DNA from 4 places in the Pseudomonas sp. H3_D04 genome. Region 1 is predicted to be linked to each of the others. Evidence: predicted binding sites of a transcription regulator. Region 1 holds the regulator's gene; each other region holds the start of a gene.

The links. The regulator sigma-54, encoded in region 1, starts transcription at its own class of promoters, with help from an activator protein. The targets are predictions, from matches to a motif close to ANTGGCATNNANNTTGCTNT.
Region 2: the regulator sigma-54 is predicted to act here: its motif matches at 1,962-1,981, upstream of AB4N91_RS06355 (CmpA/NrtA family ABC transporter substrate-binding protein).
Region 3: the regulator sigma-54 is predicted to act here: its motif matches at 2,833-2,852, upstream of AB4N91_RS04920 (flagellar basal body rod protein FlgF).
Region 4: the regulator sigma-54 is predicted to act here: its motif matches at 3,146-3,165, upstream of AB4N91_RS06085 (circularly permuted type 2 ATP-grasp protein).

The regions. Positions count from the first base shown of each region.
Region 1 covers NZ_CP162801.1:4,792,998-4,800,649, reverse strand. The annotation lists gene hpf (ribosome hibernation-promoting factor, HPF/YfiA family) at 1-217, opposite strand, end outside; gene AB4N91_RS22285 (RNA polymerase factor sigma-54) at 292-1,785, opposite strand; gene lptB (LPS export ABC transporter ATP-binding protein) at 1,970-2,695, opposite strand; gene lptA (lipopolysaccharide transport periplasmic protein LptA) at 2,695-3,243, opposite strand; gene lptC (LPS export ABC transporter periplasmic protein LptC) at 3,230-3,802, opposite strand; gene AB4N91_RS22265 (KdsC family phosphatase) at 3,810-4,334, opposite strand; gene AB4N91_RS22260 (KpsF/GutQ family sugar-phosphate isomerase) at 4,334-5,308, opposite strand; gene AB4N91_RS22255 (ATP-binding cassette domain-containing protein) at 5,586-6,395, shown strand; gene mlaE (lipid asymmetry maintenance ABC transporter permease subunit MlaE) at 6,395-7,192, shown strand; gene mlaD (outer membrane lipid asymmetry maintenance protein MlaD) at 7,192-7,652, shown strand, end outside.
Region 2 covers NZ_CP162801.1:1,320,853-1,328,504, reverse strand. The annotation lists gene rmf (ribosome modulation factor) at 320-535, shown strand; gene AB4N91_RS06360 (quinone-dependent dihydroorotate dehydrogenase) at 850-1,869, opposite strand; gene AB4N91_RS06355 (CmpA/NrtA family ABC transporter substrate-binding protein) at 2,101-3,312, shown strand; gene AB4N91_RS06350 (ANTAR domain-containing response regulator) at 3,328-3,903, shown strand; gene AB4N91_RS06345 (nitrate/nitrite transporter) at 4,253-5,464, shown strand; gene AB4N91_RS06340 (bifunctional protein-serine/threonine kinase/phosphatase) at 5,472-7,142, shown strand; partial or broken gene AB4N91_RS06335 (NAD(P)/FAD-dependent oxidoreductase) at 7,571-7,652, shown strand, end outside.
Region 3 covers NZ_CP162801.1:1,020,460-1,028,111, forward strand. The annotation lists gene phhA (phenylalanine 4-monooxygenase) at 1-696, opposite strand, end outside; gene AB4N91_RS04915 (sigma-54-dependent phenylalanine hydroxylase transcriptional regulator PhhR) at 1,080-2,642, shown strand; gene AB4N91_RS04920 (flagellar basal body rod protein FlgF) at 2,907-3,647, shown strand; gene flgG (flagellar basal-body rod protein FlgG) at 3,693-4,478, shown strand; gene flgH (flagellar basal body L-ring protein FlgH) at 4,530-5,225, shown strand; gene AB4N91_RS04935 (flagellar basal body P-ring protein FlgI) at 5,253-6,341, shown strand; gene flgJ (flagellar assembly peptidoglycan hydrolase FlgJ) at 6,353-7,648, shown strand.
Region 4 covers NZ_CP162801.1:1,258,702-1,266,353, forward strand. The annotation lists gene AB4N91_RS06060 (hypothetical protein) at 1-458, shown strand, start outside; gene AB4N91_RS06065 (PLDc N-terminal domain-containing protein) at 523-714, shown strand; gene speE (polyamine aminopropyltransferase) at 962-1,837, shown strand; gene AB4N91_RS06075 (hypothetical protein) at 2,014-2,247, shown strand; gene AB4N91_RS06080 (ribonuclease E inhibitor RraB) at 2,462-2,803, shown strand; gene AB4N91_RS06085 (circularly permuted type 2 ATP-grasp protein) at 3,197-4,606, shown strand; gene AB4N91_RS06090 (alpha-E domain-containing protein) at 4,619-5,569, shown strand; gene AB4N91_RS06095 (transglutaminase family protein) at 5,566-6,381, shown strand; gene AB4N91_RS06100 (c-type cytochrome) at 6,502-7,323, opposite strand.

The sequences.
Region 1 (7,652 bases):
CCGCGTACATATCGGTATGCTCCGCGTTTGCGACCACTTCATTGCCGGGAATATGCAGCGTGGCTTCGATTTTCTGCTTGAGCTTTTCGACCGTCATCGTGACCTGCACGTTGGTGATCTTGTCGAAATGCCTCTCTAATCGTTCGAGTTTTTCGCCGATGTAGGTGCGAAGAGGTTCGGTCACTTCCAGTTGGTGTCCACTGATGTTGACTTGCATACAGCTTCTCCTTCGTTGCCAGTGCATAAAGCGGCAGGCAGAAATGCCTGCCACTGGAACGCTGTGGCGTGGCTCTACATCAACCGCTTGCGTTCGCTCGAAGGCGCGATCCCGAGGGATTCGCGGTACTTGGCGACGGTGCGGCGAGCCACCTGAATGCCTTGTGCCTCCAGTAAACCAGCGATCTTGCTGTCACTCAACGGCTTTTTCTGATTTTCCGCGGCAACCAGTTTTTTGATGATCGCGCGGATCGCCGTGGACGAGCATTCACCGCCTTCGGAGGTGCTGACGTGGCTGGAGAAAAAGTATTTCAGTTCATATATGCCCCGAGGGGTATGCATGAATTTTTGCGTGGTGACCCGTGAAATCGTCGACTCGTGCATCCCCACCGCTTCGGCGATGTCATGCAGGACCAGCGGCTTCATCGCTTCGTCGCCGTATTCAAGAAAGCCGCGCTGATGCTCGACGATCTGAGTGGCTACTTTCATCAGGGTTTCGTTGCGGCTTTGCAGGCTCTTGATGAACCAGCGGGCCTCTTGCAACTGATTGCGCATGAAGGTGTTGTCGGCGCTGGTGTCGGCGCGGCGCACAAAACCGGCGTATTGGGCGTTGACCCGCAGCCGTGGCACCGATTCCTGGTTCAGCTCGACCAGCCAGCGCTCATTGTCCTTGCGCACGATCACGTCAGGGACAACATATTCGGCTTCACTGGACTCGATCTGCGAGCCCGGTCGCGGGTTGAGGCTCTGCACCAGCTCGATGACCTGGCGCAGTTCATCTTCCTTGAGCTTCATGCGACGCATGAGCTGGCTGTAATCGCGGCTGCCGAGCAGGTCGATGTAGTCGGTGACCAGGCGTTTCGCTTCGGCCAGCCAAGGCGTCTTGGCTGGCAGTTGGCGCAATTGCAGCAGCAGGCATTCGCCCAGGTTGCGGGCGCCAATGCCGGCCGGTTCGAATTGCTGGATGCGGTGCAGGACGGCTTCGATTTCGTCCAGTTCGATGTCCAGCTCCGGATCGAAGGCCTCGAGAATTTCCTCGAGGGTTTCGTCCAGGTAGCCCTGATTGTTGATGCAGTCGATCAGGGTCACGGCGATCAGACGATCGGTGTCGGACATCGGTGCCAGGTTCAGTTGCCACAACAAATGGCTTTGCAGGCTTTCACCGGCCGATGTGCGGGTGGTGAAATCCCACTCGTCGTCATCGTTGCTCGGCAAGCTGCTGGCACTGGTCTGGTAGACGTCTTCCCACGCGGTATCAACGGGCAGCTCGTTGGGAATGCGCTCGTTCCAGTCGCCTTCCTCAAGGTTATCCACCGTCGGGGCGGTTTCCTGGTAGGAGGGTTCCGAAATGTCGGCGTTGGGGAGCTGTTCGGCTTTGTCGGCCAAGGGGTCGGCGTTATCGAAGTCGTCGCCTTCTTCCTGGCGTTCGAGCATCGGATTGGACTCCAGGGCCTCCTGGATTTCCTGTTGCAGGTCCAGGGTCGACAATTGGAGCAGGCGGATGGCCTGTTGCAGCTGCGGTGTCATCGTCAGCTGCTGGCCCATTCTCAAGACTAGCGATGGTTTCATGGCAGGGGCTTAACACCTTATTCGCCGGCGCACATGCGCCATCCACTACAGGGCGCCGGAGCGCCAAACATAAGCAAATTATATGCCCGAAACTGCAGCGTTTGCCTAGAGCGCTGTAACAATAAAAAAGTATTGATTTTTTATCGAGACGAGCGCCCGGACAATCAGCCAGACACCTTACTGCTTAAAGGCGGAATTCATGGCCCAGATACACTTCCTTGACCAGTTCGTTGGCCAGGATGGTGGCGGAGTCACCTTCAGCGATCAGTTGACCATCGTTGACGATGTAGGCGGTTTCGCAGATATCCAGGGTTTCACGGACGTTGTGGTCAGTGATCAGCACGCCAATGCCTTTGGCCTTGAGGTGGTAGATGATCTGCTTGATGTCGCCCACCGAAATCGGGTCCACGCCGGCGAATGGTTCGTCGAGGAGGATGAATTTCGGGTTGGTGGCCAGTGCCCGGGCGATTTCCACCCGACGACGTTCACCACCGGACAGGCTCATGCCTAGGTTGTCGCGGATGTGGCTGATGTGGAATTCCTGCAGCAGGCTTTCCAGTTCCTTGCGACGCTCGGCCTTGTCGAGTTCCTTGCGGGTCTCGAGGATGGCCATGATGTTATCGGCGACCGAGAGTTTGCGGAAGATCGACGCTTCTTGCGGAAGATAGCCGATACCGGCCTTCGCACGACCGTGCATTGGCTGGTGGCTGACGTCCAGGTCGTCGATCAGCACGCGACCCTGATCGGCCTGCACCAGGCCGACGATCATGTAGAAACAGGTGGTCTTGCCGGCGCCGTTAGGGCCTAGCAGGCCGACGATTTGACCGCTGTCGATGGACAGGCTGACGTCACGCACGACCTGGCGGCTCTTGTAGCTCTTGGCCAGATGCTGAGCTTTCAGAGTTGCCATTAAGGAGCCTTTTTCGCGTCGTTTTTCGGCTTGGGCTGGATCACCATGTCGATGCGCGGACGCGACTCGGTAACCTTGCTACCCGTAGCACGCCCGGCGCTCGCAAGCTTTTTCTGGGTGTCGTAGACGATTTTTTCGCCCTGGGTGACGTTGTTGTCCTTGTCGACAACTTTTGCCTTGTCGATCAGCACGACGCGGTTTTGCGAGGCGTGGTACTGGATGGTCACGCCCCAGCCCTGAACAGGCTTGGTGTCGCCGGCCGTCTGCATCTGCTCGAAGTAGGCGAGGTTGCCCACCGAGGTCACCACGTCGATGTCGCCAGCCGGGGTACGGGTGATGGTCACGGTATTACCGGTGACCTTCATCGAGCCCTGAGTGATGATCACGTCACCTTTATAGGTGGCAACGCCATTCTTGTCGTCCAGTTGGGCGTCGTCGGCCTGAATGCGGATAGGCTGCTCTTGATCGTTCGGCAGAGCCCAGGCGCTCACGCTTCCCAGTGCTGCGCCCAGACTGAGCAAAATAGGGAGAGTTTTAACGAGCCTCATACTGTCCTCTTACGTTCGATAGCAGGTGTATCCTGCTTTCTTTCAAATACGCTTTCATTCCGTTGCCTGTCGATACACCGCCAGCGCCGTCGATTCTAACGGGTTGATCGGTCTGCGCATATTGCTGCTGCGGGAACACCGTCATTCGGGTGGTGGTAATCAGGGTTCGGCGGTTTTTCTCGTCGAAACGGGTGATGCGCACCGAGTCGATCAGCTCGACCTGAGTGCCATCCGGGTTGACTTCGCCGCGCTCACTCTGGACGTGCCACGGAAACTGCGTACCGCGAAACATGTTCAGGTCAGGGTTGGTCAGCAACGTCACCTCGCTCGCTTTCAGGTGTTCGACCTTGTCGGACGTCATTTCGTATTGCAGTTTGCCGTCCGGCAGGTACTGAACGCTGTGGGCGTTGAGGGCGTAATAGTCGATTGCGCTTTCATCGACCGTGACCACCGGCTTGTCGAGGAAGCGTTCCGGGCTGATGTTCCAGTAGCCGACCGCGGCGAACAGCGCCGCGATGCAGCCGAACACCAGGATGTTACGAATCTTTTTGCTCAGCATAATGGGCTCACAGGTACGCGGCGTTGGCCGCATCGAGGCGGCCCTGGGCGCGCAGGATCAATTCACAGAATTCGCGAGCGGCACCCTCGCCACCACGGGCCAGGGTGATGCCATGGGCGTGTTCACGCACGAAGCTGGCAGCGTTTGCTACGGCCATGCCCAGACCCACGCGGCGAATCACCGGCAGGTCCGGCAAGTCGTCGCCCAGGTAGGCGACCTGTTCATAGCTTAGGTTGAGTTGGGCAAGAAGTTCGTCGAGCACCACCAGTTTGTCTTCACGACCCTGGTAAAGGTGTGGAATGCCGAGGTTCTTCGCCCGCCGTTCGACCACCGGGGTCTTGCGGCCGCTGATGATAGCGGTCTGCACGCCGGCTGCCATCAACATCTTGATGCCTTGACCGTCGAGGGTGTTGAACGTCTTGAATTCGCTGCCGTCTTCGAGAAAGTACAGGCGCCCGTCGGTCAGCACGCCGTCGACGTCGAATACCGCGAGTTTGATCTGTTTGCCGCGTTGCAGCAGGTCCGTGCTCATTACATTACTCCCGCACGCAGCAAGTCGTGCATGTTCAAGGCGCCGACCGGGCGGTCTTCGCTGTCGACCACGACCAGTGCGTTGATCTTGTGGTCTTCCATGATTTTCAGGGCTTCGGCGGCGAGCATCTCGGCGCGAGCAGTCTTGCCGTGCGCGGTCATGACCTGATCGATGGTGGCGCTGTGGATGTCGATGCTGCGGTCCAGTGTGCGGCGCAAGTCACCGTCGGTGAAGATCCCGGCCAGTTTGCCATCGGCTTCCAGGATCACGGTCATGCCCAGACCCTTGCGAGTCATTTCCATCAACGCATCCTTGAGCAGCGTACCGCGCTGAACCTGCGGCAGCTCCTGGCCAGCATGCATGACGTTTTCGACTTTCAGCAGCAGGCGTCGACCCAGCGCGCCGCCTGGATGGGAAAAGGCGAAGTCTTCAGCGGTAAAGCCCCGGGCTTCCAGCAGCGCCACGGCCAGGGCATCGCCCATGACCAGCGCGGCGGTGGTCGACGAGGTCGGTGCCAGGTTCAGCGGGCAGGCTTCGTGCTCTACGTGAACGTTGAGGTTGACCTCGGCGGCCTTGGCCAGCGGCGAGTCCGGGTTGCCGGTCACGCTGATCAATTTGATGCCCAGACGCTTGATCAGGGGCAGCAGGGTGACGATTTCATTGGTGGAGCCGGAGTTCGACAGCGCGAGGATGATGTCGTCGCGGGTGATCATGCCCATGTCGCCGTGGCTGGCTTCGGCCGGGTGCACGAAAAAGGCCGTGGTGCCGGTGCTGGCCAGGGTGGCGGCGATCTTGTTGCCGATGTGCCCCGATTTGCCCATGCCGACCACGACCACGCGGCCTTTGCTGTCCAGAATCATCTCGCAAGCGCGTACAAAATCTGCGTCGATATGGGGCAGCAAGCCTTGTACGGCTTCCAGTTCGAGGCGGATGGTGCGTTGTGCAGATTGAATCAGGTCGCTGGATTGGCTCATGTCAGAAATCGTATAGCCTGATGAAAAGGCGGCGATTATAGCGGTAATGATCAAAACCCTCACGCAAGTTCGTCACGCTTTGTCATTCCCTGTTACTGAATCCCTTCTGAACAAGGCTTTTTGCCTGTCAAGTTGCTGAACATGGGCCGGCGTGGGCCTTGGGCGCTTGGCCTTTGCAGTGATATAGTTCGCCGCCAGTTCGGCCTGCCCGGGGAGGTATGTGCTTTCGTCAGAAAGACAGGCGTCCGAGTGTGAGGCTGCATCGCAAGGAGTTTAGATGAGTGCCGATAACGCCTACGCGGTCGAGCTGAAGGGACTGTCCTTCAAGCGCGGTGCGCGCAGCATTTTCAATAACGTCGATATCCGTATCCCGCGCGGCAAGGTCACCGGCATCATGGGGCCTTCCGGGTGTGGCAAGACCACGCTGTTGCGGTTGATGGGCGCACAGTTGCGGCCCACCAAGGGCGAAGTCTGGGTCAATGGCCAGAACCTGCCAAAGCTGTCGCGCAGCGATCTGTTCGATGCGCGCAAGCATATGGGTGTGCTGTTCCAGAGCGGCGCGCTGTTTACCGACCTCGACGTGTTCGAGAACGTCGCCTTTCCGCTGCGCGTTCATACCGAGCTGCCGGAAGAAATGATCCGTGACATCGTCCTGCTCAAATTGCAGGCCGTGGGGTTGCGTGGTGCCATCGAGCTGATGCCCGACGAACTGTCCGGTGGCATGAAGCGCCGTGTCGCGCTGGCGCGGGCGATTGCCCTCGATCCGCAGATCCTCATGTATGACGAACCCTTTGTCGGCCAGGACCCTATCGCCATGGGCGTGTTGGTGCGCCTGATCCGCTTGCTCAACGATGCGTTGGGCATCACCAGTATCGTGGTCTCCCATGATCTGGCCGAGACCGCCAGCATCGCCGACTACATCTATGTGGTGGGCGACGGCCAGGTGTTGGGGCAGGGCACTCCCGAGGAGCTGATGAACTCGCAGGAACCGCGGATTCGTCAATTCATGACCGGCGATCCCGACGGTCCGGTCGCATACCACTTTCCAGCGACGGATTACCGCGCAGATCTTCTGGGGAAGCGTTGATGCGCAAGATTTCACTATTGGAACGCGTGCGTCGGTTCGGCCATGCCGGCATCGATGTGCTGGCGGTGTTCGGCCGTTCGGCGATTTTCCTGTTTCATGCCTTGCTCGGTCGCGGTGGTATCGGCGGCGGCTTTGGCCTGCTGATCAAGCAACTGCATTCGGTGGGCGTGATGTCCCTGGTGATCATTGTGGTCTCCGGGGTGTTCATCGGCATGGTGCTGGCGCTGCAAGGCTTCAACATCCTGTCCAGCTACGGTTCGGAGCAGGCGGTGGGGCAGATGGTTGCGCTGACGCTGTTGCGCGAACTCGGCCCCGTGGTCACGGCACTGCTGTTCGCCGGGCGTGCAGGTTCGGCGCTGACCGCCGAAATCGGCAACATGAAGTCCACCGAACAGTTGTCCAGTCTGGAAATGATTGGCGTCGACCCGCTCAAATACATCATTGCCCCGCGCCTGTGGGCCGGCTTCATTTCCCTGCCAGTGCTGGCGATGATTTTCAGCGTGGTGGGTATCTGGGGCGGTTCGTGGGTGGCTGTCGACTGGCTGGGTGTCTATGAAGGTTCCTACTGGTCCAACATGCAGAACAGCGTGACGTTCACCGATGATGTGCTCAACGGCATCATCAAGAGCATCGTCTTTGCCTTCGTCGTGACCTGGATCGCCGTATTCCAAGGCTATGACTGCGAGCCCACTTCCGAGGGGATCAGTCGTGCCACTACCAAGACCGTGGTGTACGCCTCTTTGGCTGTGCTCGGCCTGGACTTTATTTTGACCGCCTTGATGTTTGGAGATTTCTGATGCAAAACCGCACCCTGGAAATCGGTGTCGGCCTTTTCTTGCTGGCTGGCATCCTGGCTTTGCTGTTGCTAGCGTTGCGGGTCAGTGGCCTGTCCCCAAGTGCCACCACCGATACTTATAAACTTTATGCATATTTCGACAATATCGCCGGTTTGACGGTCAGAGCTAAAGTGACCATGGCCGGTGTGACCATCGGCAAGGTCACGGCGATCGATCTGGACCGCGACAGTTTCACCGGTCGAGTGACGATGCAGCTGGAAAAGCGCGTAGATAACCTGCCGACCGACTCCACTGCATCTATCCTGACCGCTGGCCTGTTGGGCGAGAAGTACATCGGTATCAGCGTGGGCGGCGAAGAAGGCTTGCTCAAGGATGGTGGAACCATCCACGACACCCAGTCGTCGCTGGTGCTCGAGGACCTGATCGGTAAATTCCTGCTCAATACCGTTAGCAAAGACGC
Region 2 (7,652 bases), 3.1 Mb from region 1:
GCTTAACAGGAGCCATTCTCACAAAGGATTAACTCCATCATTCTGTGGGGGGCCGATCATACAGGGCTTTGACCAAGAAACACGGGACAAACATCGAGTTACTTATGGCCTTAGCATCTTTATGGTTACGTTCTTATGACAAAACGATCATTCCCTCGATGTGACGCATTGGTTAGAACTCAACACAGGTTGACGCCGCAACGACGTCAACACCTTGGCTCGCGACGCCGGCAGCGAGCCCCAACGGCAGGAGTTTTTCTGCCAGACCTCAATTGAGGTCGACGCGATAAATACAGTCAACAAGTGAGGGCAACACCCTATGAGAAGACTTAAGCGTGATCCGTTGGAAAGAGCATTTTTGCGCGGATATCAATATGGCGTTGGTGGCAAATCCCGTGAGCTTTGCCCATTTACTCTACCGTCGGTACGCCAAGCCTGGATTAACGGCTGGCGAGAAGGACGCGGCGACAACTGGGACGGTATGACCGGCACTGCGGGAATCCACAGACTCAACGAACTTCACGCCGTCGGCTAACACAGGGCACAACACTCCGACACGACAATCTGATTACGTAACGACTTACCACGCACGCCCCATCCGGGCGGCGGGCTCCGGCCCAGGGGCTCCTTCGAGGAGCCCTTTTTTATGCCCGCCAATTACCTGGAATCTGAACACTGCTTTTGTGGCGAGGGTGCTTGCTCCCGCAGGGCTGCGAAGCGGCCCCAGAACCAGTCACAACTCGGAGTGTCAGGTAAAACGCGGTTGCGGGGTTTACGACTGCTTCGCAGCCGAGCGGGAGCAAGCTCCCTCGCCACAGAAAACCTCAGCGCCAGGACCTGCTCAGCCCTTCAGCGCAGCGCCGCGATGGCGTCGACGGACTCGCGAATCAGCGCCGGGCCTTTGTAGATGAAGCCGGAATAGAGCTGCACCAGGCTAGCACCCGCAGTGATTTTCTCAGCCGCATGCTTGCCTTCGGTGATGCCGCCCACGGCGATGATTGGCAAGCGACCCGCCAGTTCCGCCGCCAGCACCTTCACGGTATGGGTGCTCTTGTCGCGAACCGGTGCGCCGGACAGACCGCCCGCCTCATCACCATGCTCCATGCCTTCAACGCCCACACGGCTCAGGGTGGTGTTGGTGGCAATCACTGCGTCCATCCCGGTTTCGATCAGCGCTTGCGCGACCTGAGCGGTTTCTTCATCGGTCATGTCCGGCGCGATCTTGATCGCCAGCGGTACATGTTTACCGTGGCGCAGGGCCAGTTCCGCGCGACGGGTCGCCAGATCAGCCAGCAATTGCTTGAGCGAATCGCCGAATTGCAGGCTGCGCAGGCCCGGGGTGTTCGGCGAGCTGACGTTGACCGTCACGTAACTGGCGTGGGCGTAGACCTTGTCCAGGCAGATCAGATAATCGTCGACCGCACGCTCAACCGGTGTATCGAAGTTCTTGCCGATGTTGATGCCCAGCACGCCCTTGTACTTGGCCGCCGCCACGCGTGCCAGCAGGTGATCGACGCCGAGGTTGTTGAACCCCATGCGGTTGATGATCGCCTCGGCGTCCGGCAGACGGAAAATCCGTGGCTTGGGGTTACCCGGCTGCGGACGCGGGGTGATGGTGCCGATTTCGACAAAGCCGAAACCCAGCTGGGCAAACCCGTCGATGGCCGCACCGTTCTTGTCCAGACCGGCCGCCAAACCGACCGGGTTCGGAAACTCCAGGCCCATGACGCTCACCGGCATTTTCGCCGGCGCCTTGCACAGCAGACTGTTGAGGCCCAAACGCCCGCCCGCGCCGATCAGGTCCAGGGACAGATCGTGGGAGGTTTCCGGGGAAAGTTTGAACAACAGCTGACGGGCCAGGGTGTACATGGGCGGTTTTGACTCGAATGGCGGCGAAATGAGGCGGCGATTATAGCCGGGCATCGGTGCCGCAAGCGAGGCGCGCAACAAAATCAGCGGACGATGGCATATGCCTTGCACCCTCACTGACATCAGCACTCATGCCAACGGCGGGATGAGTCGAAAGACAAAGGCGTCGTCACTTGGCCTTGCCCTGGCAAGCAGCCCGGTACGACGCTTTTTTTTGGAAGGTGTTTAACCATGAATGAAACCACAGCGGGCCCACTGGCCTGGGTCAATGGCAGCGATGCCCCGGAAAAGACTGAGATCAACCTCGGCTTCATGGCCCTGAGTGACTGTGCCTCAGTGGTGGTCGCGGCCACGCAGGGTTTCGCGCAGCCTTACGGCCTGACCCTGAACCTCAAGCGCCAGTCGTCCTGGGCCAACCTGCGGGACAAACTGGTCAGCGGCGAACTCGACGCCGCCCACAGCCTGTACGGCCTGATCTACGCCGTGCACCTGGGCATCGGCGGCGTGGCGCCGACCGACATGGCGGTGCTCATGGGCCTGAACCAGAACGGCCAGAGCATCAACCTTTCTCATGGCTTGCAGGCCTTGGGGGTGACCAGTCCTGAAGCACTGGACCGGCACGTGCACCAAAGTCGCCCAAAACTGACCTTTGCCCAGACATTTCCGACAGGCACCCACGCCATGTGGCTGTATTACTGGCTCGCGAGTCAGGGCATTCATCCGTTGCAGGACGTCGACAGCGTGGTGGTGCCACCGCCACAGATGGTCGCGCACCTGCAAGCCGGACGCATCGACGGCTTCTGCGTCGGCGAACCGTGGTCCGCCAGCGCGGTGAAGCAGAATCTGGGGTTCACCATGGCAACGACCCAGACCATCTGGCCCGATCACCCGGAAAAAGTCCTCGGCTGCACTCGCGCCTTTGTCGAGCAGTACCCCAACACCGCCCGGGCGTTGGTGATGGCGATCCTCGAAGCCAGCCGTTTCATCGAAGACGGCAGCGAAAACCGCCGCAGCACCGCGAAGCTGTTGAGCGCGCCCGAATACCTTGATGCACCGCTCGATTGCATCGAACCGCGCTTGCTTGGCGACTACGCCGATGGCCTCGGCAATCGCTGGCAGGACCCGCACGCGCTGCGTTTCCATGCGGGCGGTGAGGTCAACGTGCCGTACTTGTCCGATGGCATGTGGTTCATGACCCAGTTCCGCCGCTGGGGCTTGTTGCGCGACGACCCGGATTACCTCGGCGTGGCCCGTGAGGTCCAGCAACTAGACTTGTACCGTGAGGCCGCCAGCGCAGTCGGTGTTGCCGCCGAGGGTGAGGACATGCGCAGCAGCCAATTGATCGACGGCAAAGTCTGGGATGGCTCCGACCCGACCGGCTATGCCCGCAGTTTCAAGCTGCACGCCATGAGCGAAAGCTCGCACCGAATCGCCAGCCGCTGACAGGAGACTGCGAATATGTTGCGTATCCTGCTGATCAACGACACCGCGAAGAAAGTCGGTCGCCTGAAAGCAGCCCTGACCGAAGCCGGGTTCGAGGTGATCGACGAATCCGGCCTGACCATCGACCTGCCCGCGCGCGTCGAAACGGTGCGTCCGGATGTGATTTTGATCGATACCGAGTCACCCAGCCGCGATGTGATGGAGCAAGTGGTGCTCGTGAGCCGCGACCAACCGCGACCGATTGTGATGTTTACCGATGAACATGACCCCGATGTGATGCGTCAGGCAATCAAGTCCGGGGTCAGTGCCTACATCGTCGAAGGCATTCATGCACAACGCTTGCAGCCGATTCTCGACGTGGCCATGGCGCGCTTTGAAAGCGACCAGGCCCTGCGCGCCCAGCTCAACGCCCGCGACCAGCAACTGGCCGAGCGCAAGCGCATCGAGCTGGCCAAGGGGCTGTTGATGAAGATGAAGGACTGCAACGAGGAAGAGGCTTACACCCTCATGCGCCGCCAGGCCATGAGTCGGCAGCAGAAACTGATTCAGGTGGCGGAGCAGATTATTGCCATGAGTGAATTGCTCGGCTGAAGCCTTGCGAAGTCTGTGAAGACGCCTTCGCGGGCAAGCCTCGCTCCTACAGGTGCCCACGACATCTGAACTCACCACAAAACCTGTAGGAGCGAGGCTTGCCCGTGAATGGCCGCAACGCGTCATCAAGGTGTTGGCACAGATCTCGCTAAGTAATCCATACAGGTAACCAACGGCGGTTGCCCCACCTACGACAAAGACGTCGCTCACCTCATTTGCCCACGGCGAATCGGGTGGCGGCGTTTTTTCGTTTTGGCCCCAGAGATCGGGGCCGGTGGTGCGGCCGAGGCGGCGCCCCACCTGCAAGCTTCTGACTCCTTCTCGAGACTCCCTACAGCTGAGGTGCGCGATGAATTCAAGCTTCTGGAAATCTGGCCATACCCCGACATTGTTCGCGGCCTTCCTCTATTTCGACCTGAGTTTCATGGTCTGGTACCTGCTCGGCCCACTGGCGGTGCAGATCGCCACCGACCTGCAACTGACCACCCAGCAACGCGGGCTGGTGGTGGCCACGCCGATTCTCGCCGGGGCCATACTGCGCTTTTTGATGGGCTTGCTGGCTGATCGCCTGTCGCCCAAGACCGCTGGCCTGATCGGCCAGGTGATCGTCATCTGCGCCCTGTTCGTTGCCTGGAAACACGGCATCCACAGTTACGAACAAGCGCTGCTATTGGGCTTGTTTCTCGGTGTGGCCGGCGCATCCTTCGCCGTCGCCCTGCCGCTGGCCTCGCAATGGTATCCGCCGCAACACCAAGGCAAGGCCATGGGCATCGCCGGGGCCGGCAACTCGGGCACCGTGCTTGCCGCATTGATCGCCCCGGTGCTGGCGGCCGCCTTCGGCTGGAGCAACGTGTTCGGTTTCGCCCTGATCCCGCTGATCCTGACCATCATCGTGTTCGCCTGGCTGGCCAAAAACGCCCCTGAACGGCCGAAAGCCAAGTCCATGTCCGACTACTTCAAGGCCTTGGGCGACCGCGACAGTTGGTGGTTCATGTTTTTCTACAGCGTGACCTTCGGTGGCTTCATCGGCCTGGCCAGCGCCCTGCCCGGCTATTTCAACGACCAATACGGCCTGAGCCCGGTCACCGCCGGCTACTACACCGCAGCTTGCGTGTTCGGTGGCAGCCTGATGCGCCCATTAGGCGGCGCGCTGGCCGACCGATTCGGCGGGATTCGCACGTTGCTGGGGATGTACACAGTCGCAGCGATCTGCATCGCGGCGGTGGGTTTCAACCTGCCGAGTTCCTATGCAGCGCTGGCACTTTTCGTCTGCACCATGCTCGGTTTGGGTGCGGGTAACGGCGCGGTCTTCCAATTGGTCCCGCAACGTTTTCGTCGGGAAATCGGTGTAATGACCGGCTTGATCGGCATGGCCGGCGGCATCGGCGGTTTCGCACTGGCAGCGGGCATGGGCGCGATCAAGCAAAGCACTGGCAGTTATCAAATGGCCCTGTGGTTGTTCGCCAGCCTTGGCGTGCTCGCCTGGTTCGGCCTGCACGGGGTGAAACGTCGCTGGAGAACCACCTGGGGTTCGGCCGCTGTGACCGCTGCCCGGGTCTGAGACCGCAATGAGCCTGCAATTGAGTTTTGCCGAAGCGAGCGCCATCGGCCCTCGCGAGGAAAACCAGGACGCCCTGCGCCTGGTCACTCCGGCCCCGGCGCTGGCGGCAAGCAAGGGTTACCTGTTCGCCATCGCCGACGGGGTCAGCCAGTGCGCCGACGGCGGTCTCGCCGCCCGTTCGACCTTGCAGGCCCTGGCGCTGGACTATTACGCCACCCCGGAAACCTGGGGTGTCGCGCAAGCGCTGGATCGCCTGCTGCTGGCGCAAAATCGCTGGTTGCAGGCCAATGGCGGTGGGCAACCATTGCTCACCACTGTCAGTGCTTTGGTCATGCGCGGCAGGCGTTTTACCTTGGCCCATGTCGGCGATTGCCGGGTGTATCGCTGGCACGCCGACACCTTGCAGCGGGTCAGCGAAGATCACGTCTGGGACCAGCCGGGCATGCAGCATGTGCTCAAGCGAGCGCTGGGGCTCGATCAGCATCTGGTCCTGGATTTTCTTGACGGTGAACTTCGCCTCGATGAGAGCTTTGTGCTGCTCAGCGACGGCATCTGGGCGGTGCTGGGCGACACCGCCATTGCGGCGATTCTGCGCGACCAACCGGACCTGCACAGCGCGGCGCAAACCCTGGTCAGCGCAGCGCACCTGGCGGGCAGTCAGGACAATGCCAGCGCCCTGTTGGTGCGAGTCGATGCCCTCGGTGAGACGAGCATTGGCGATGCGCTGATTCATCTGCAGCAATGGCCACTGCCACCCGCATTGAAACCGGGCCAGATGTTCGAGGGCTGGCAGGTCGAAGGGATGCTCGGCCAGAGCCAGCAGTCGCTGCTTTATCGGGTTCGCGACAGCCAACAACACCCCTGGCTGCTGAAAACCTTGCCCGGCGCACTGCGCGACGATCACCTCGCCGGTCAGGCTTTGCTGTCGGAGGAATGGTTTCTCAAGCGCGTGGCCGGACGGCATTTCCCTGAAGTTCATGCCGCCAGTCAGCGTCAGCATTTGTATTACGTGATGCGCGAGTATTCCGGTTCCACTCTGGCGCAGTTGCACGAACGGGTTGCCGCGCTGCCGCTGGCGCAATGGCAGGATCTGGCCGAGCGTCTGCTCAAGGCCGTCGGCATGCTGCATCGCCGGCAGATTCTTCATCGCGACATCAAACCGGAGAACCTGTTGCTGGGCGACGACGGTGAATTGCGCTTGCTGGATTTCGGCCTCGCCTACTGCCCCGGTCTGTCAGAAGATCAACCCACGACCTTGCCCGGCACGCCGAGCTATATCGCGCCGGAAGCCTTTGCCGGTGAGGCACCGACACCGCAACAGGATCTGTACGCAGTCGGTGTCACCCTGTATTTCCTGCTGACCGGGCATTATCCCTACGGCGAAATCGAAGCCTTCCAGCGTCCACGCTTTGGCGTGCCCGTCAGCCCCAGCCGTTACCGCCCAGACCTGCCGGACTGGATCGCGCAAAGCCTGGAGCGCGCGGTCGCGGCGGATCCGGGTCAACGGTTTGAAACGGCGGAAGAGTGGTTGCTGTTGCTGGAGCAGGGAGAGCGACGCAGTTTGAGTGTGCGGCCCAGACCGCTGCTGGAGCGCGAGCCGTTGAAGGTCTGGCGGACACTGGCGCTGGTGATGTTGGTGGTGAATCTGGTGCTGCTGGTTTTGCTGTTTCATGGCTGATTCCGCGTCGTGCCCATCGCGAGCAGGCTCGCTCCCACAGGGGATCTCCAGTGTCCGGGAGACCATTGTGGGAGCGAGCCTGCTCGCGATGGCGGACTGACAGCCCCGCCTGCCCCATCAGCAACTCGCTCCATTAATGGGCAACGCGCTTTGATTCGGTGCAATAAATCGGACGCTTTGACTCAAAACTGTTATTTCCCGCTCTAAACCCGGGTTCTGACGACTTGGCACAACCACTGCATTACCTCTCCCAACAGACATAAAGCCCAGCCTTCAACGATGAAGGGTGTGCTTCCCGAGAGAACGGGACCAGGACAAAGGCGTCCTCGCTAGGCAACTAGCGGGACGCCTTTTTTTGTTTGCGCAAAATATGTCGAGCAAGACCTGACAGCCCTGATGAGGCGGGTCCGAGCTCCCCGGAGAACCTGATGAAAAAACTAAAACTGGTGATGATCGGCAACGGCATGGCCGGGGTTCGTACCCTGGAAGAACTGCTCAAGTTGAGCAACG
Region 3 (7,652 bases), 2.8 Mb from region 1:
AAACAGACGCTTGAGGTTCGGCAGGACAAAGTACAGCGGCTGCAGGATGTCGATGCGGTAAGGCGTGCGCATGCATTCCAGCGGATCAAACGCCTGATGCTCAGGTTCGTCCGACAGGCAGTAAACGGTTTCTTTCGGCGAGGAGAGAATACCGCCGCCGTAAATGCGCAGGCCTTCTGGTGTATCGACCAGGCCGAACTCGATGGTCATCCAGTAGAGACGCGCGAGGTACACGCGTTCTTCCTTGGTGGCCTGTAGGCCAAGCTTGCCGTAGGTGTGGGTGAATTCCGCGAACCAAGGGTTGGTCAGCAGCGGACAGTGGCCAAAGATCTCGTGGAAAATATCCGGCTCTTGCAGGTAATCCAGCTCTTCGCGGGTCCGAATAAAGGTCGCCACTGGAAACTGCTTGTTGGCCAGCAATTCGAAAAAAGTCTGGAAGGGGATCAGCGCCGGCACTCGGGCTACTTGCCAACCGGTGGTTTCACCGAGGACTTTGTTGATTTCACCGAGTTGCGGAATGCGGTCGTGGGGCAGACCGAGTTTTTCGATACCGTCCAGATATTCCTGGCACGCACGCCCCTCGATCACTTTCAGTTGGCGAGTAATCAGCGTGTTCCACACCGCATGTTCTTCAGCGGGGTAGTCGATAAAACCTTGCGCATCGGGCTCGCGAGCCACGTACTGCGTCTGCTTCATGCTGCTCTCCTGCTAGGGGATTTCATTCTTGTTATGTGCTGCTATGGACTTAGAAATACTCCAAGGCGTGCCGCGTTGCAGTAGGTGAATCGTGCCGTGCGTAGGAAAGTTCTCCAGTTTTCGTAAAGATTTCGTTACGAATGGATCGCAGTGGCGCAGGTATTGAGTTTTTCGGGTTTGAAAAGCGTTGCGCCTGTCACATAATCTTGACGGCTATCTGAGCGTGCCAGCAAAAAAATACCCTGTGGGAGAGAGCCTGCTCGCGAAAGCGTTCTGCCTGACACATCAATGCCGAGTGCACCGACGCATTCGCGAGCAGGCTCGCTCCCACAGGGTTGTACCTCGGGCATCCAACCTATTGACCGTTTTTCTTGGGCCTTTATATGCGTATCAAAGTCCACTGCCAGAACCGCATCGGCATCCTGCGCGACATTCTCAACTTGTTGGTCGAGTACGGAATCAACGTCGCTCGCGGCGAGGTCGGCGGTGAGCATGGCAATGCGATCTACCTGCACTGCCCGAACCTGATCAATATTCAGTTCCAGGCGTTGCGTCCGAAATTCGAGTCGATTGCCGGTGTCTTCGGCGTCAAGCGTGTAGGGCTGATGCCCAGCGAGCGTCGGCACATGGAGCTCAATGCCTTGCTCGGCGCCCTGGAGTTTCCGGTGTTGTCGATCGACATGGGCGGCTCCATCGTGGCGGCCAACCGTGCAGCGGCGCAGTTGCTCGGGGTGCGGGTGGATGAGGTGCCGGGGATTCCGCTGTCGCGTTACGCCGAGGATTTTGATTTGCCGGAACTGGTGCGTGCCAACAAGTCGCGCATCAACGGGCTGCGGGTCAAGGTCAAGGGCGATGTGTTCCTCGCCGACATCGCACCGCTGCAATCCGAGCATGACGACAGCGAAGCCATGGCCGGTGCAGTTCTGACGCTGCACCGCGCTGATCGGGTGGGGGAGCGCATCTACAACGTCCGCAAGCAGGAACTGCGCGGGTTCGACAGCATCTTCCAAAGCTCGAAGGTCATGGCCGCGGTGGTCCGCGAAGCGCGGCGCATGGCGCCACTGGATGCACCGCTGTTGATAGAAGGCGAAACCGGCACGGGTAAAGAATTGCTGGCCCGCGCCTGCCACCTCGCCAGCCCACGCGGCCAGTCACCCTTGATGGCGCTCAACTGCGCCGGCCTGCCGGAATCGATGGCGGAGACCGAGCTGTTCGGTTACGGCCCCGGCGCCTTCGAAGGCGCGCGTGCCGAAGGCAAGCTTGGGCTGCTGGAGCTGACGGCGGGCGGTACGTTGTTTCTCGATGGCGTCGGGGAAATGAGCCCGCGCTTGCAGGTGAAATTGCTGCGCTTCTTGCAGGACGGTTGCTTCCGTCGTGTGGGCAGTGATGAAGAGGTCTATCTGGATGTGCGGGTGATCTGCGCGACGCAGGTGGACTTGTCCGAGTTATGCGCGCGGGGCGAGTTTCGCCAGGATTTGTATCACCGCTTGAACGTGCTCTCACTGCACATTCCGCCGCTGCGTGAATGCCTCGATGGTTTGACGCCGTTGGTGGAGCACTTCCTCGACCAGGCCAGTCGTCAGATCGGTTGCCCGCTGCCGAAGCTGGCGCCAGCGGCGATGGAGCGGCTCAGTCATTACCATTGGCCGGGCAACGTCCGGCAATTGGAAAACGTGTTGTTCCAGGCGGTTTCGTTGTGCGAAGGCGGGACCGTGAAGGCCGAGCACATTCGCTTGCCGGATTACGGCGTGCGTCAGCCGCTTGGCGATTTCTCCCTCGAAGGCGGGCTGGATGCGATCGTCGGGCGCTTTGAGAAAGCGGTGCTGGAGCGGTTGTATTCCGAGCATCCGAGCAGTCGGCAGCTGGGCAAGCGGTTGGGGGTTTCGCATACGACCATTGCCAACAAGTTGCGTGAGTATGAAGTCGGCAAAGACCCCGACGCTTAAGCTGAAGCAATGACAACTTTGTGGCGAGGGAGCAAGCTCCCTCGCCGCAGGGGATCCTGTTGGCTGCAAAGGCCAGCACTTGCCACCAACCGGCATAACACCGCCGGTTTTTCGTCTCCGATACATTTCCCCAATCCCCGCAAAACCCCTCAAGTCCTTTGTTTGCCGGGCCTCGCACCGCCAGAAAAAAGTTGGTCTGTAAATTGCTTATCGCTCAACAGTACAGCGGTGGGCGGCAAACGTCCGGCATGCAGAGGAAAGAGTGTGGACAAGTACCTTTATGTGGCAATGACCGGCGCCAGCCAGAATGCACTGGCGCAGAAGGCTCATGCCAACAACCTGGCAAACATCTCCACCAACGGTTTTCAGAAGGACCTGGAACAGGCCCGTTCGATGCCGGTGTTTGGTGACAGCTTTCCGGCGCGTGCGTTTGCCATGACCGAGCGTCCGGCCACCGACTTCTCACCAGGTTCGCTGGTTGAAACCGGTCGCGACCTCGATGTCGCGGTGCAAGGCAACGGCTGGATCGCCGTGCAGACCCCCGATGGCGCTGAAAGCTACGTGCGCACCGGCAGCCTGAACGTGGACGCCCTGGGCGTGCTGCGTGCCGGCAACGGTATGCCGGTGATGGGCAATGGCGGACCGATCGCCGTGCCGCCCGAGCAGCAGATCGAAGTCGGCGAAGACGGCACCATCAGCATCCGTGCGATGGGCGAAGGCCCGCGTGTGATGGCTGAAGTCGACCGTATCAAGCTGGTCAACCCTGACCTGAAGAACATGACCAAAGGCCTGGATGGTTCGATCCACACCAAGGACGGCAAGCCGGCGCAAGCCGATGCAGGCGTCAAACTGGTGTCCGGGTTCCTTGAGTCGAGCAACGTCAACGCCGTGGAAGAGATGACCTCGGTGCTGGCTTTGTCGAAGCAGTTCGAGCTGCACATCAAGATGATGAACACCGCCAAAGACGATGACCAGGCCATGGCTCGGGTCTTGCAGATCAGCTAATTATCAGAACGTCGCGCCGTAAAACAGGCGCACGAGGAGAATCGAATGCTTCCGGCTCTATGGGTTGCCAAAACAGGTCTGTCCGCCCAGGACACCAACCTGACGACCATTTCCAACAACCTGGCCAACGTGTCGACCACGGGTTTCAAACGTGACCGTGCCGAGTTCCAGGACTTGCTCTATCAGATCAAGCGCCAGCCAGGCGCCCAGTCGACCCAGGACAGCGAACTGCCGTCGGGTCTGCAAGTGGGTACCGGTGTGCGCATCGTCGGCACCCAGAAAAACTTCACCGCCGGCAGCCTGCAAACCACTGAGCAGCCGCTGGACCTGGCCGTCGATGGTCGTGGTTTCTTCCAGATTCTGCAGCCGGACGGCACCACGTCCTACACCCGTGACGGCACGTTCCACCTCGATTCCAACGGCCAGATCGTCAATGCCAGCGGCTTCGCCCTGGAACCGGCCATCGTCATTCCGAACGACGCGCAGACCTTCACGGTCGGTCGCGACGGCACCGTGTCGGTCACCGTTCCGGGTAACCCGGCCAGCCAGGTGATCGGCAACCTGCAAACCGCCGATTTCATCAACCCGGCCGGCCTGCAAGCCGTGGGTAACAACCTGTTCCTGGAAACCGCTGCCAGCGGCGCGCCGCAAGTCGGCACCCCGGGCCTGAACGGTTTCGGTACCACGCTGCAGAACACCCTGGAAACGTCCAACGTCAGCACCGTTGAAGAGATGGTCAACATGATCACCACTCAGCGTGCTTACGAGATGAACTCCAAGGTGATCTCCACCGCCGACCAGATGCTCTCGTTCGTAACGCAGAATCTGTAATCAGTCTATGAGGCGGCCATGAGGTCGTCTGCAACACCGTGAGGTAGGGTCATGAATCGCTTTGTATCTGTTCTGGCACTGAGTGGGGTCGTCGTGCTCGCGGGCTGCGTCGCTCCGCCACCCAAGCCCAATGACCCTTACTACGCCCCGGTGTTGCCGCGCACGCCGTTGCCGGCTGCCGCCAATAACGGCTCGATCTATCAGGCCGGCTTTGAACAGAACCTGTACAGCGACCGCAAGGCGTTCCGGGTCGGTGACATCATCACCATCACCCTGAACGAGCGGACCCAGGCCAGCAAGAACGCCAACTCGCAAATCGGCAAGAACAGCAAGACCGACATCGGCCTGAGCTCGTTCTTTGGCGGTGGCCTGAGCACCAGCGACCCTGTGGGCAGCGGTAGTCTGAGCCTGGACGTTGGCTACGAAGGTGATCGCGCGACCAAGGGCGACAGCAAGTCCGGGCAGAGCAACAGCCTGACCGGCTCGATCACCGTGACCGTCGCCGACGTGCTGCCCAACGGCATCATCGCCGTGCGCGGAGAGAAGTGGCTGACGCTCAACACCGGCGATGAGCTGGTGCGGATTGCCGGCATGGTGCGCGCCGATGACATCTCCACCGACAACACCGTGTCGTCGACCCGCGTCGCCGATGCACGCATCACCTACTCGGGCACCGGTGCGTTTGCCGATGCGAGTCAGCCAGGCTGGTTCGACCGTTTCTTCCTCAGCCCGCTGTTCCCTTTCTAGGTGGCCACGTTGAATCTTAAACACCTGATGGTGGCTGCCCTGATGCTCTCGGCTGCGTTCAACGCGCAAGCCGAGCGGCTGAAGGATATCGCCAGTATTTCCGGCGTTCGTTCCAACCAATTGATCGGCTACGGCCTGGTGGTCGGGCTTAACGGCACCGGCGACCAGACGACGCAAACCCCGTTCACTCTGCAGACCTTCAACAACATGCTCTCGCAGTTCGGCATCAAGGTGCCGCCGGGTTCGGGCAACGTGCAGTTGAAGAACGTCGCCGCCGTGTCGATCAGTGCTGATCTGCCGGCGTTCGCCAAGCCGGGTCAGCAGGTCGATATCACCGTTTCGTCCATCGGTAACTCCAAGAGCCTGCGCGGCGGCACCTTGCTGCTGACACCCCTCAAGGGTATCGACGGCAACGTCTATGCAATCGCCCAAGGCAACCTGGTGGTCGGCGGTTTTGATGCCGAAGGCCGCGACGGTTCGAAGATCACCGTCAACGTTCCGTCGGCCGGTCGTATCCCGGGCGGTGCCTCGGTCGAGCGTTCGGTGCCAAGCGGTTTCAACCAGGGCAACAGCCTGACCCTGAACCTCAACCGTTCGGACTTCACCACCGCCAAGCGCATCGTCGACAAGATCAACGACATGCTCGGCCCTGGCGTTGCCCAGGCCATCGACGGTGGTTCGATTCGGGTCAGCGCGCCGCTCGATCCAAGTCAGCGCGTCGACTATCTGTCGATCATCGAAAACCTTGAAGTCGATCCGGGTCAGGCGGTGGCGAAAGTCATCATCAACTCGCGCACCGGCACCATCGTGATCGGCCAGAACGTCAAGGTTTCACCGGCCGCCGTGACTCACGGCAGCCTGACGGTGACCATCACCGAAGACCCGATTGTCAGCCAGCCCGGCCCTCTGTCCAATGGCCAGACCGCCGTTGTGCCGCGCTCGCGGGTCAACGCTCAGCAAGAAGCCAAGCCGATGTTCAAGTTCGGCCCGGGCACCACCCTCGACGAAATTGTGCGTGCGGTGAACCAGGTCGGCGCGGCACCGGGTGACTTGATGGCGATCCTCGAAGCATTGAAACAGGCTGGCGCGTTGCAAGCCGACCTGATTGTGATCTGAGGACAGCGACCATGGATATGCGCAAGGGCGGTCTGGGTGTCAGCAGCAACGATTCGGGGTCCTATTCGGACTTGAATCGTTTGAACCAGCTCAAGGTCGGCGACAAGGACAGTGACGCGAACATGCGCAAAGTGGCGCAGGAGTTCGAGTCGCTGTTCCTCGGTGAAATGCTCAAGTCGATGCGCTCGGCCACCGATGCGCTGGGCAAGGACAATCCGCTCAACACTCCAGCGGCCAAGCAATACCAGGAAATGTACGACCAGCAGTTGGCCGTTTCCATGTCCCGCGAGGGCGGCGGTATCGGTCTGGCGGACGTGCTGATGCGCCAGATGTCGAAGAACAAACCGCTGGCGCCGGGCGAGGCTGCAGCCGCGTCCGCCGCCAAGCAGGAAGCGGCGAAAGCGGCCGTGCCGACACCGGTTGCCGCAGGCACCGCGGCCACCGACGGTCCGCTGTCGCGGCTCAATGGTCAGCGTCCGTTGTGGGCCTCGCGTTCGGTGAAAGCGCCAACAGGCGAGGGCACGCATCACAATGACATGGCGCTGATCAATCAGCGCCGTCTGGCCTTGCCGCCGAAACTGGCCGATCGCTTGCTCGCCGGCCTGGTGCCTTCGGCAACGACTGCCGCTACAACCCCGAACAAAGCCTTGCTGCCTGAGCGCGCCGCGACTCCGGTCGTGACCGGTGCCGGCCCGCTGTTCAATGGCGACTGGCTGCCCTCGCCAACCGATAACAAGTCGAGCGGACGTCTGCAGGTTTACGGCCGTGCGATGGCGCAGATTCCGCTGGCGCCACCGAAGAAAGCCTTCAGTTCCGCCGACGAATTCGTCAACACCATGCTGCCGATGGCCAAGGAAGCCGCCGACCGTATCGGCGTCGATCCGCGTTACCTGGTGGCCCAGGCGGCCCTGGAAACCGGTTGGGGCAAATCGGTCATGCGTGCCCAGGATGGCAGCAGCAGTCACAACCTGTTTGGCATCAAGGCCAGCAGCAGTTGGAAGGGTGAATCGGCGCGAGCGATCACCAGCGAATTCAGGAATGGCGAGATGGTCAAGGAGACGGCAGAGTTCCGCTCCTACGATTCGTACAAAGACAGCTTCCATGACCTGGTGACTTTGCTGCAAACCAATAATCGCTATCAAGATGTTCTGAAGTCTGCCGATAACCCAGAACAGTTTGTACGCGAGCTGCAGAAAGCCGGGTATGCGACAGACCCGGCCTACGCAAGCAAGATTTCGCAGATAGCCAAGCAGATGACGAGTTACCAAAACTACGCTGCGGCGGGCGCTTCTACTACGCCTCTATAGGCAC
Region 4 (7,652 bases), 3.0 Mb from region 1:
TCGCTGACGAAGCGGCTCAGGCCTACGCCGATCCCGAGGCTTTTCTGACGGCCAATCCGGATATCAACTACGACGACTCCTTCCCGATTCCACTGGGCGAGTGGGTTGTAGTGGGCAGCCTGCCCGAAACCGTGCTGTTCCAGGCCGACACCTACGTCGACCTGTTCGCCCAGATCGTCGCCTCGTTCGGCCCCGGCGTTGATTTCAACATCAAACCCAAGCAACTGGCCAAGACCGAAGCTCTGACAGCGCTCAACCGCATTCAGGTGCAGATGGGCAGCATGAACAAGGAAAACGGCGGTTACACGCTGATGAACTTCAGCCAGTTGCTCGACGACGAACTGCAAGTGGTGTTGGTCTACGGCAACGACGTACCGCGCGTGCTCGAGTTGTGCGCGCAAGTGGGTATCACCGCCGCGCCATCGCTCGAAGCCCTGAAAATAGCGGTCCACGTTTAAAAAACGGAACCCTCGCAAGGCCCGGCTATCCTAAGAGTGCACACCACTCTTAGGGAGCGACACCATGGGTTCCACGTTCAATGGCCTGATCGGCCTGATTATTCTTGTCCTGGACATTTGGGCAATCATCAACGTGCTCAAAAGTGGCGCTGACACAGGGATGAAAATCATCTGGGTGCTGCTGATTCTGCTGCTGCCTGTCCTGGGCCTGATCATCTGGGCTATCGCCGGGCCCCGGGGCAATGTGCGGATCTGACCCCAACACCGCTCCCCTGTAGGAGCGAGGCTTGCCCGCGAAGAACGATTAAACGGTTTAACAGAGAGACCGAGTTATCGTTCTTCGCGGGCAAGCCTCGCTCCTACAGGTATGTGGGTGTCAGAAGGTTCGACCTGTCATCTTCCGCAACGTAGAATGCGCGCCTTTCCTGGTTAATCGAGCCGATCGATTGGCCATCATGGGCGGGTAACCGTCCGTTGCCACCGCATTCATCGGAGCACTTCCCATGAGCAACATCACCACCAGCGAATACCTGGAAACCCTCTACGAAGGCTACGGCCAGCGTTTTCGCATGGAAAAACTGCTGCACGAAGTGCGCACCGAACACCAGCACCTGGTGATTTTCGAGAACCCGCGCATGGGCCGGGTCATGGCGCTGGACGGCGTGATCCAGACCACCGAGGCCGACGAATTCATCTACCACGAGATGCTCACCCACGTGCCGATCCTGGCGCATGGCGCCGCCAGACGTGTACTGATTATCGGTGGCGGCGACGGCGGCATGCTGCGTGAAGTGGCCAAGCACCGCAGCATCGAGCACATCACCATGGTCGAGATCGACGGCACCGTGGTCGACATGTGCAAGGAATTCCTGCCGAACCACTCCAAGGGTGCGTTCGATGATCCCCGCCTGAATCTGGTAATCGATGACGGCATGCGTTTCGTCGCCACCACCACCGAAAAATTCGACGTGATCATTTCCGATTCCACTGACCCGATCGGTCCGGGTGAAGTGCTGTTCTCCGAAAACTTCTACCAGGCCTGCCGTCGCTGCCTGAACGAGGGCGGCATCCTGGTCACGCAGAACGGCACACCGTTCATGCAGATCGAAGAAGTCAAAACCACCGCGGGTCGCCTGCGCAGTCTGTTCCCGGACTGGCACTTCTATCAGGCCGCGGTGCCGACCTACATCGGCGGCTCGATGACCTTTGCCTGGGGGGCGACCAACACCGCCTATCGCAAGTTGTCCCGCGAAACCCTGCAACAGCGTTTCGCCGGCAGCGGCATCATCACCCGCTACTACAACCCGGAAATCCACATCGGCGCCTTCGCCTTGCCGCAATACGTGCTGCAAGCGATCAACAAGCCAAGCAACGACTAAACTGAAGATGTACGCATAACCCCCTTGCAGGAGCGAAGCTTGCTCGCGAAAGCTTCGCTCCTGCAGGTTCCTGTATGTTTTTCATACCTGCATGCGGTAATCCGTTTGAACGATCACTCAGGCCAAACGTCCAGATGGATGTAAGCCCATTTGCGGGTTTGTTCGAGGAGGCACTGATGCAAAAGTGGAAAATCACTTTCGTGGATGATCACGGTGAAACAGTCGATGAAGTCTTTGAGTGCGACAAGTGCCCGGATAACGAGCAAGCCGCGAAACTCATCAAAGGCCGGCTCCTTCCTGTCGCCGCTGAACTGGATCTGAATGATCTGGAAGGGCGAACCGCTGATGCCGGCGTAAAAAGTCTCAAAGCGCAGAACAGCATTCAAATCCTCGTCATCACGCCAATCTGAACAACACCTGTCTCATTCTTATCCAGGCCTTGGCAGCGCCTCCGTCTTGGGGCTACTCTGCAATCGAGATCAGCGAACGGATCGCTAAGGTCTGGACTTGTCAGCTACATGCTTGCTTCCCACCGGCGACCTGGTTGCCGCATCGCTCGCACCAATCGGTTGCGCGTGCCGGGAATACGGAAAGTCTATCCATCATGATTGAGGGGGACGTTTCATGAGCACAGCCTATCAAGAAGACATCAGCAGCAGCGTGTTGCGCCGCATGAAAGAAGGCGGTTTCGATTTTTCACGGTTCCATCCCATCGAGTTCTACGCCATTTTCCCGGACGAGGAGCGGGCACGCAGGGCGGCAGGGCAATACAAAGGTGAATCCTTGAACGCGCAAATCAGTGTGCGCGATGACGGCGCATGGGCGCTCGAACTGAGCAAAGTCATGTACGCCACCTACGATGATATCGGCGATTTCGAACAGGGTTTCGAGGCGGTGGTTGAGCCTCTGGGCGGCATCCTCGAAGGGTGGGGCGTCAAGCAGGAAATACGAGGGCGTCTCGCATAACGTTATGAACAGTGACAACGCTCAGCAACGGCTGACCTTCGGGTTGGCCGTTTTCGTTTGTGGCATCCGCCCCTTGGCAAAACCCTGAAACAAGAATCCCGAGGCAAAAAAAACCGCCTGAGCAGGCGGCTAAAGGGAAGTTTGGTCAGGTTTTGCAGCGGATGCGCGGATTATCCGCACCGCCGGCCGGGCAGTGAAATCAACTCTGACTATGCTGGTGATAGGTGACAACGTCGCCTTGCAATGAAGCGGGGGCGATCAGCGTGGGGCGTTTGCTGCACAGGATTGGTGCGGTGCAAACGGCGTGATTCTCCAACTGATTGATAACAAAGCGTTTCTGCCGATGGCACGGGCCTTGCGATGCCTAGATGTCCGGGTGACAAGGAGTACGGCATGATCCGCACCTATTTTGATGAGATGTACGATGCCGGCGGCCAGGTCCGCCCGCATTATCGGGAGTTTGCCCGTTGGCTGGCCGAGACGCCTGACGAGCTCTTGGCACAACGGCGACGCGAGGCCGATCTGTTATTTCATCGCGCCGGGATTACCTTCACGCTCTACGGTGATGAGCAGGGGACAGAGCGCCTGATTCCCTTCGATACCATCCCGCGCAGCATCCCCGCCAGTGAATGGCGGATCGTCGAGCGCGGCTGTATCCAGCGGGTCAAGGCGTTGAACATGTTCCTCGCCGACCTCTACCACGAGCAGCGCATCATCAAGGCCGGCATCATCCCGGCCGAGCAAGTGCTGGCCAACGAGCAATACCAGCTGGCGATGCAAGGGCTCGATCTGCACCGCGATATCTATTCGCACATTTCCGGTGTCGATCTGGTACGCGATGGCGACGGCACGTACTACGTGCTCGAAGACAACCTGCGTACACCCAGCGGCGTGAGCTACATGCTCGAAGACCGCAAGATGATGATGCGACTGTTTCCCGAGTTGTTCTCGGCCCAGCGCATCGCGCCGATCGACCACTATCCGAACCTGCTGCTCGACACTCTGAAAAGCTCCAGCCCGATCGATAATCCGAGCGTGGTGGTGCTGACGCCGGGTCGCTTCAACAGCGCGTTTTTCGAGCACGCCTTTTTGGCGCGAGAGATGGGCGTGGAGCTGGTGGAAGGCGCGGACCTGTTCGTGCGCGACGACAAGGTGTTCATGCGCACCACGGACGGGCCGAAGGCGGTCGACGTGATTTACCGTCGCCTCGACGATGCATTCCTCGACCCGCTGGCGTTCAACCCGGATTCGATGCTCGGCGTTCCAGGGCTGCTGTCGTCCTACCGAACCGGCAACGTGGTGCTGGCGAATGCCATCGGCACCGGGGTCGCGGACGACAAATCGGTGTATCCGTTTGTCACGGACATGATCCGTTTCTACCTGGACGAAGAGCCGATCCTGAAGAACGTGCCGACGTTCCAGTGTCGCAATCCTTCTGAACTGTCCCACGTGCTGGCCAATCTTCCAGACCTGGTGGTCAAGGAAACCCAGGGCTCCGGCGGTTACGGAATGCTGGTGGGGCCGGCGGCGACCGCAGCGGAAATCGAGTCGTTCCGCGCGCGGATCAAAGCCAAGCCCCACGCGTATATCGCGCAACCGACGTTGTCCCTGTCGACCTGTCCGACCTTTGTCGAAAACGGCATTGCGCCACGCCATATCGACCTGCGTCCGTTTGTATTGTCTGGCCGCGAAACCCGGGTTGTGCCCGGCGGTTTGACCCGTGTCGCCCTGCGTGAAGGCTCTCTGGTGGTGAATTCTTCCCAGGGCGGCGGAACCAAGGACACCTGGGTGGTCGAGGATTGAAGGAAGCCTGCCATGTTAAGTAGAACTGCCTCGGATTTGTATTGGATGTCGCGTTACCTGGAGCGGGCGGAAAACCTCGCACGGATGCTCGACATCAGTTATTCGCTGTCGCTGATGCCGCAGGACGGTCGCGGTGACGGTCTGCACGAACTGGCCATGCCGCTGCTGATTACCGGCACCCTGGACGATTACCTGGAGCGCCACGGTGATTTGCACGCCGAGCGGCTGCTGCATTTCTTCGCACTGGACGCGGCCAACCCGGCGAGCATCTACAGCTGCCTGGGCGCGGCGCGGGCCAGTGCCCATGCGGTGCGTGGGCGAATCACCGCCGACATGTGGGAAAACATCAATGCCACCTGGCTGGAAATTCGCGGGATCGCCGAGCAAGGCCTGAGTCGCTATGGCATGAGCCGTTTTTGCGAGTGGATCAAGGAACGTTCCCACCTGTTCCGTGGCGCGTCCTACGGCACGATCATGCGTAACGATGCGTTCCGCTTCATTCGCCTGGGGACGTTTATCGAACGGGCCGACAACACGTTGCGCCTACTCGACGCCCGCTACGAAATGGCCGGCGATCAGGCAGAAGCGGTCAGCGACGGCACTGCTCACGCGTATTACCAGTGGAGCGCGTTGTTGCGGGCGTTGTCGTCGTTCGAGGCCTACACCGAGATCTATCGCGATGCACCCGGTGCCCGGCATGTGGCCGAGTTGCTGTTGCTGCGCGCCGATGTGCCACGTTCCCTGCGTGCCTGCACCGAAGAAATCGACCAGATCCTTGCCCAGTTGCCGGGGGCAAATGGCCGTCCCGCGCAACGTCTGGCGGCGGAGATGGACGCGCGCCTGCGCTACACCGGCATCAACGAAATTCTCGACGAAGGCCTGCACGCCTGGCTGACCGAATTCATCCCGCTGGTGCGCCAGTTGGGTAACGCCATTCACAGTTCCTACCTGGAGGCTGCATGAGACTTTCCATTAGCCACGAAACCACCTATCACTACGAAGATCAGGTGCGGGCGAGCATCCAGTACCTGCGACTGACACCCCACGACAGCGAGCGTCAGCATGTGCTCAGCTGGCAACTCGACCTGCCGCGCCCGGTACGCGCGCAACTCGATCCGTTCGGCAACATCCTGCATGTGCTGACCATGGACGAACCCCACGAGGCGATCATCATCGGCGCCCGTGGCCAGGTGGACATCGACGAGCTGCGCGAAGCCGAACATGAAAGCCAGTCGGCACTGCCGTTCCTGCGCTTCACGCGCCTGACCGAAGCCGACGAAGCCCTGCGTGCGTTCGCGGAAAAGGAATGCAAAAAACGCCGGGATCGCACGGCGTTGATCGACTTGATGCATGGCCTGAATTCGCACATGACCTACACGCCGGGCTCCACCGAAGTGGACACCAGCGCCGCCCAGGCCTTCGCCGGGCGTTCCGGTGTCTGTCAGGACCACACGCACGCGTTTCTCGCGTGCGCCCGCAGCCTGGGCATTCCGTCACGTTATGTGTCGGGGTATTTGTACAGCGAGAATAGCGAACACCTGGCCAGTCACGCCTGGGCCGAAGCCTGGCTCGATGACGCTTGGTACAGCTTCGATGTGACCAATGAATTGGCCCGGCCGGAACGGCATTTGAAACTGGCGGTGGGCCTGGATTACCTGGATGCCTGCCCTGTACGCGGGATGCGCCGGGGCGGTGGGTGTGAGCAAATGCACGCGAAGGTGTTTGTTTCGCCGACGCCGATGCCGGCGCCGATTATCTCCGTTCAGCAGCAATAACCGGAACACCACGGTCCCCTTGCAGGAGCGAGGCTTGCCCGCGAAGGCGTAGTGTCATTCACATTGATGTCGACTGACACTACGCCTTCGCGGGCAAGCCTCGCTCCTACAGGGAATGGATCAGGGCTTAGCTTTGCGCCCAGCCATATGCTTCAAATACCCCACCAGCATTTCCAGATCCCCCTCCGGCAACACCGTCGGCGCAAAACCCGGCATCTTCGCCTGAGGCCACTGGCGCAAACTCTGCGGATCTCGAATGTAGCGCTTCAGAAAATCCGCCCCGAAGTACTCGGTCGGGCTAAACGGAATATTCAGATCCGGCCCGAACTGCGCATCCCCTGCACCGTTCAATCGATGACATGCCAGGCAATTCTTCTGAAACAGCGCAAAGCCTTTGTTCACCGGATCATCCGCCTTCAAGGCCGGATCCGGCAGCAGCGCAGGAAAGCGCTCGGCCACGGGCGCCATGCGCTTGATACTCGCCACTTGAAACGGCCATTGCTCCGGGCTGATGTTGCCGGCTTGCGGATCGACCCACACCAGATAAAACGGCCCGGCACCCGGTTTCCCTTCAGATAACGCCGGCCACGGTTTCGCCGGGTCTTCAATCGCCAGCCACGCGCGCGCGCCCTTGGCGTTCAGCAACGGCGCCGCCGACAGTTCAGCGGCAAATCCGTCCAGCGCCACGGCTTGCAGATGGTCTTCAGGCTTGATGCCGGTCAACAACGCCGCCAACGGAACTGCGCGATAACTCATGTCCCGCTTGTAGGAAACGTCGTCGCTGATAGTGATGGTCTGGACCTGAGGATGCTTGAGCAATTCCTCGGTCTGCCAGGTGCGACTGCTCGCGCCCAGCTCAAGGTTCAGCTGTGCGGCATACGAGGGCGTGCTGAGCAGCAAGGCCCCAAAGAGAATGAGCGTTTTCAAATGATCGCCGTCCATGTCGTGGAAGTGCCGCAAAGGTTGGCACACCCACGCTGGCCCGGGTAGCGAGCCAGTCACATTTTTAAGAGGGCGATGTAAAAACCTGGCGCCGTATTATTTGAAGACCGCTTAACCGATCACCTTGGTCAAGTTCGGCAAAATCAACAACAGCGTAGTGGCGAAAAGAATGAGCCCGGCTTGACGTACTTTCGAATGCTTGAACATGGCTTGACCGCCTTTTTTGTTATTTCCTGATGCCTGCCTGCATATCTCCATGACGGCAGAGCGCTGAACTTCCTGTAAGACGAGTGCCTCGGCAAAACCCGACGACAACTTCGTACATGTTC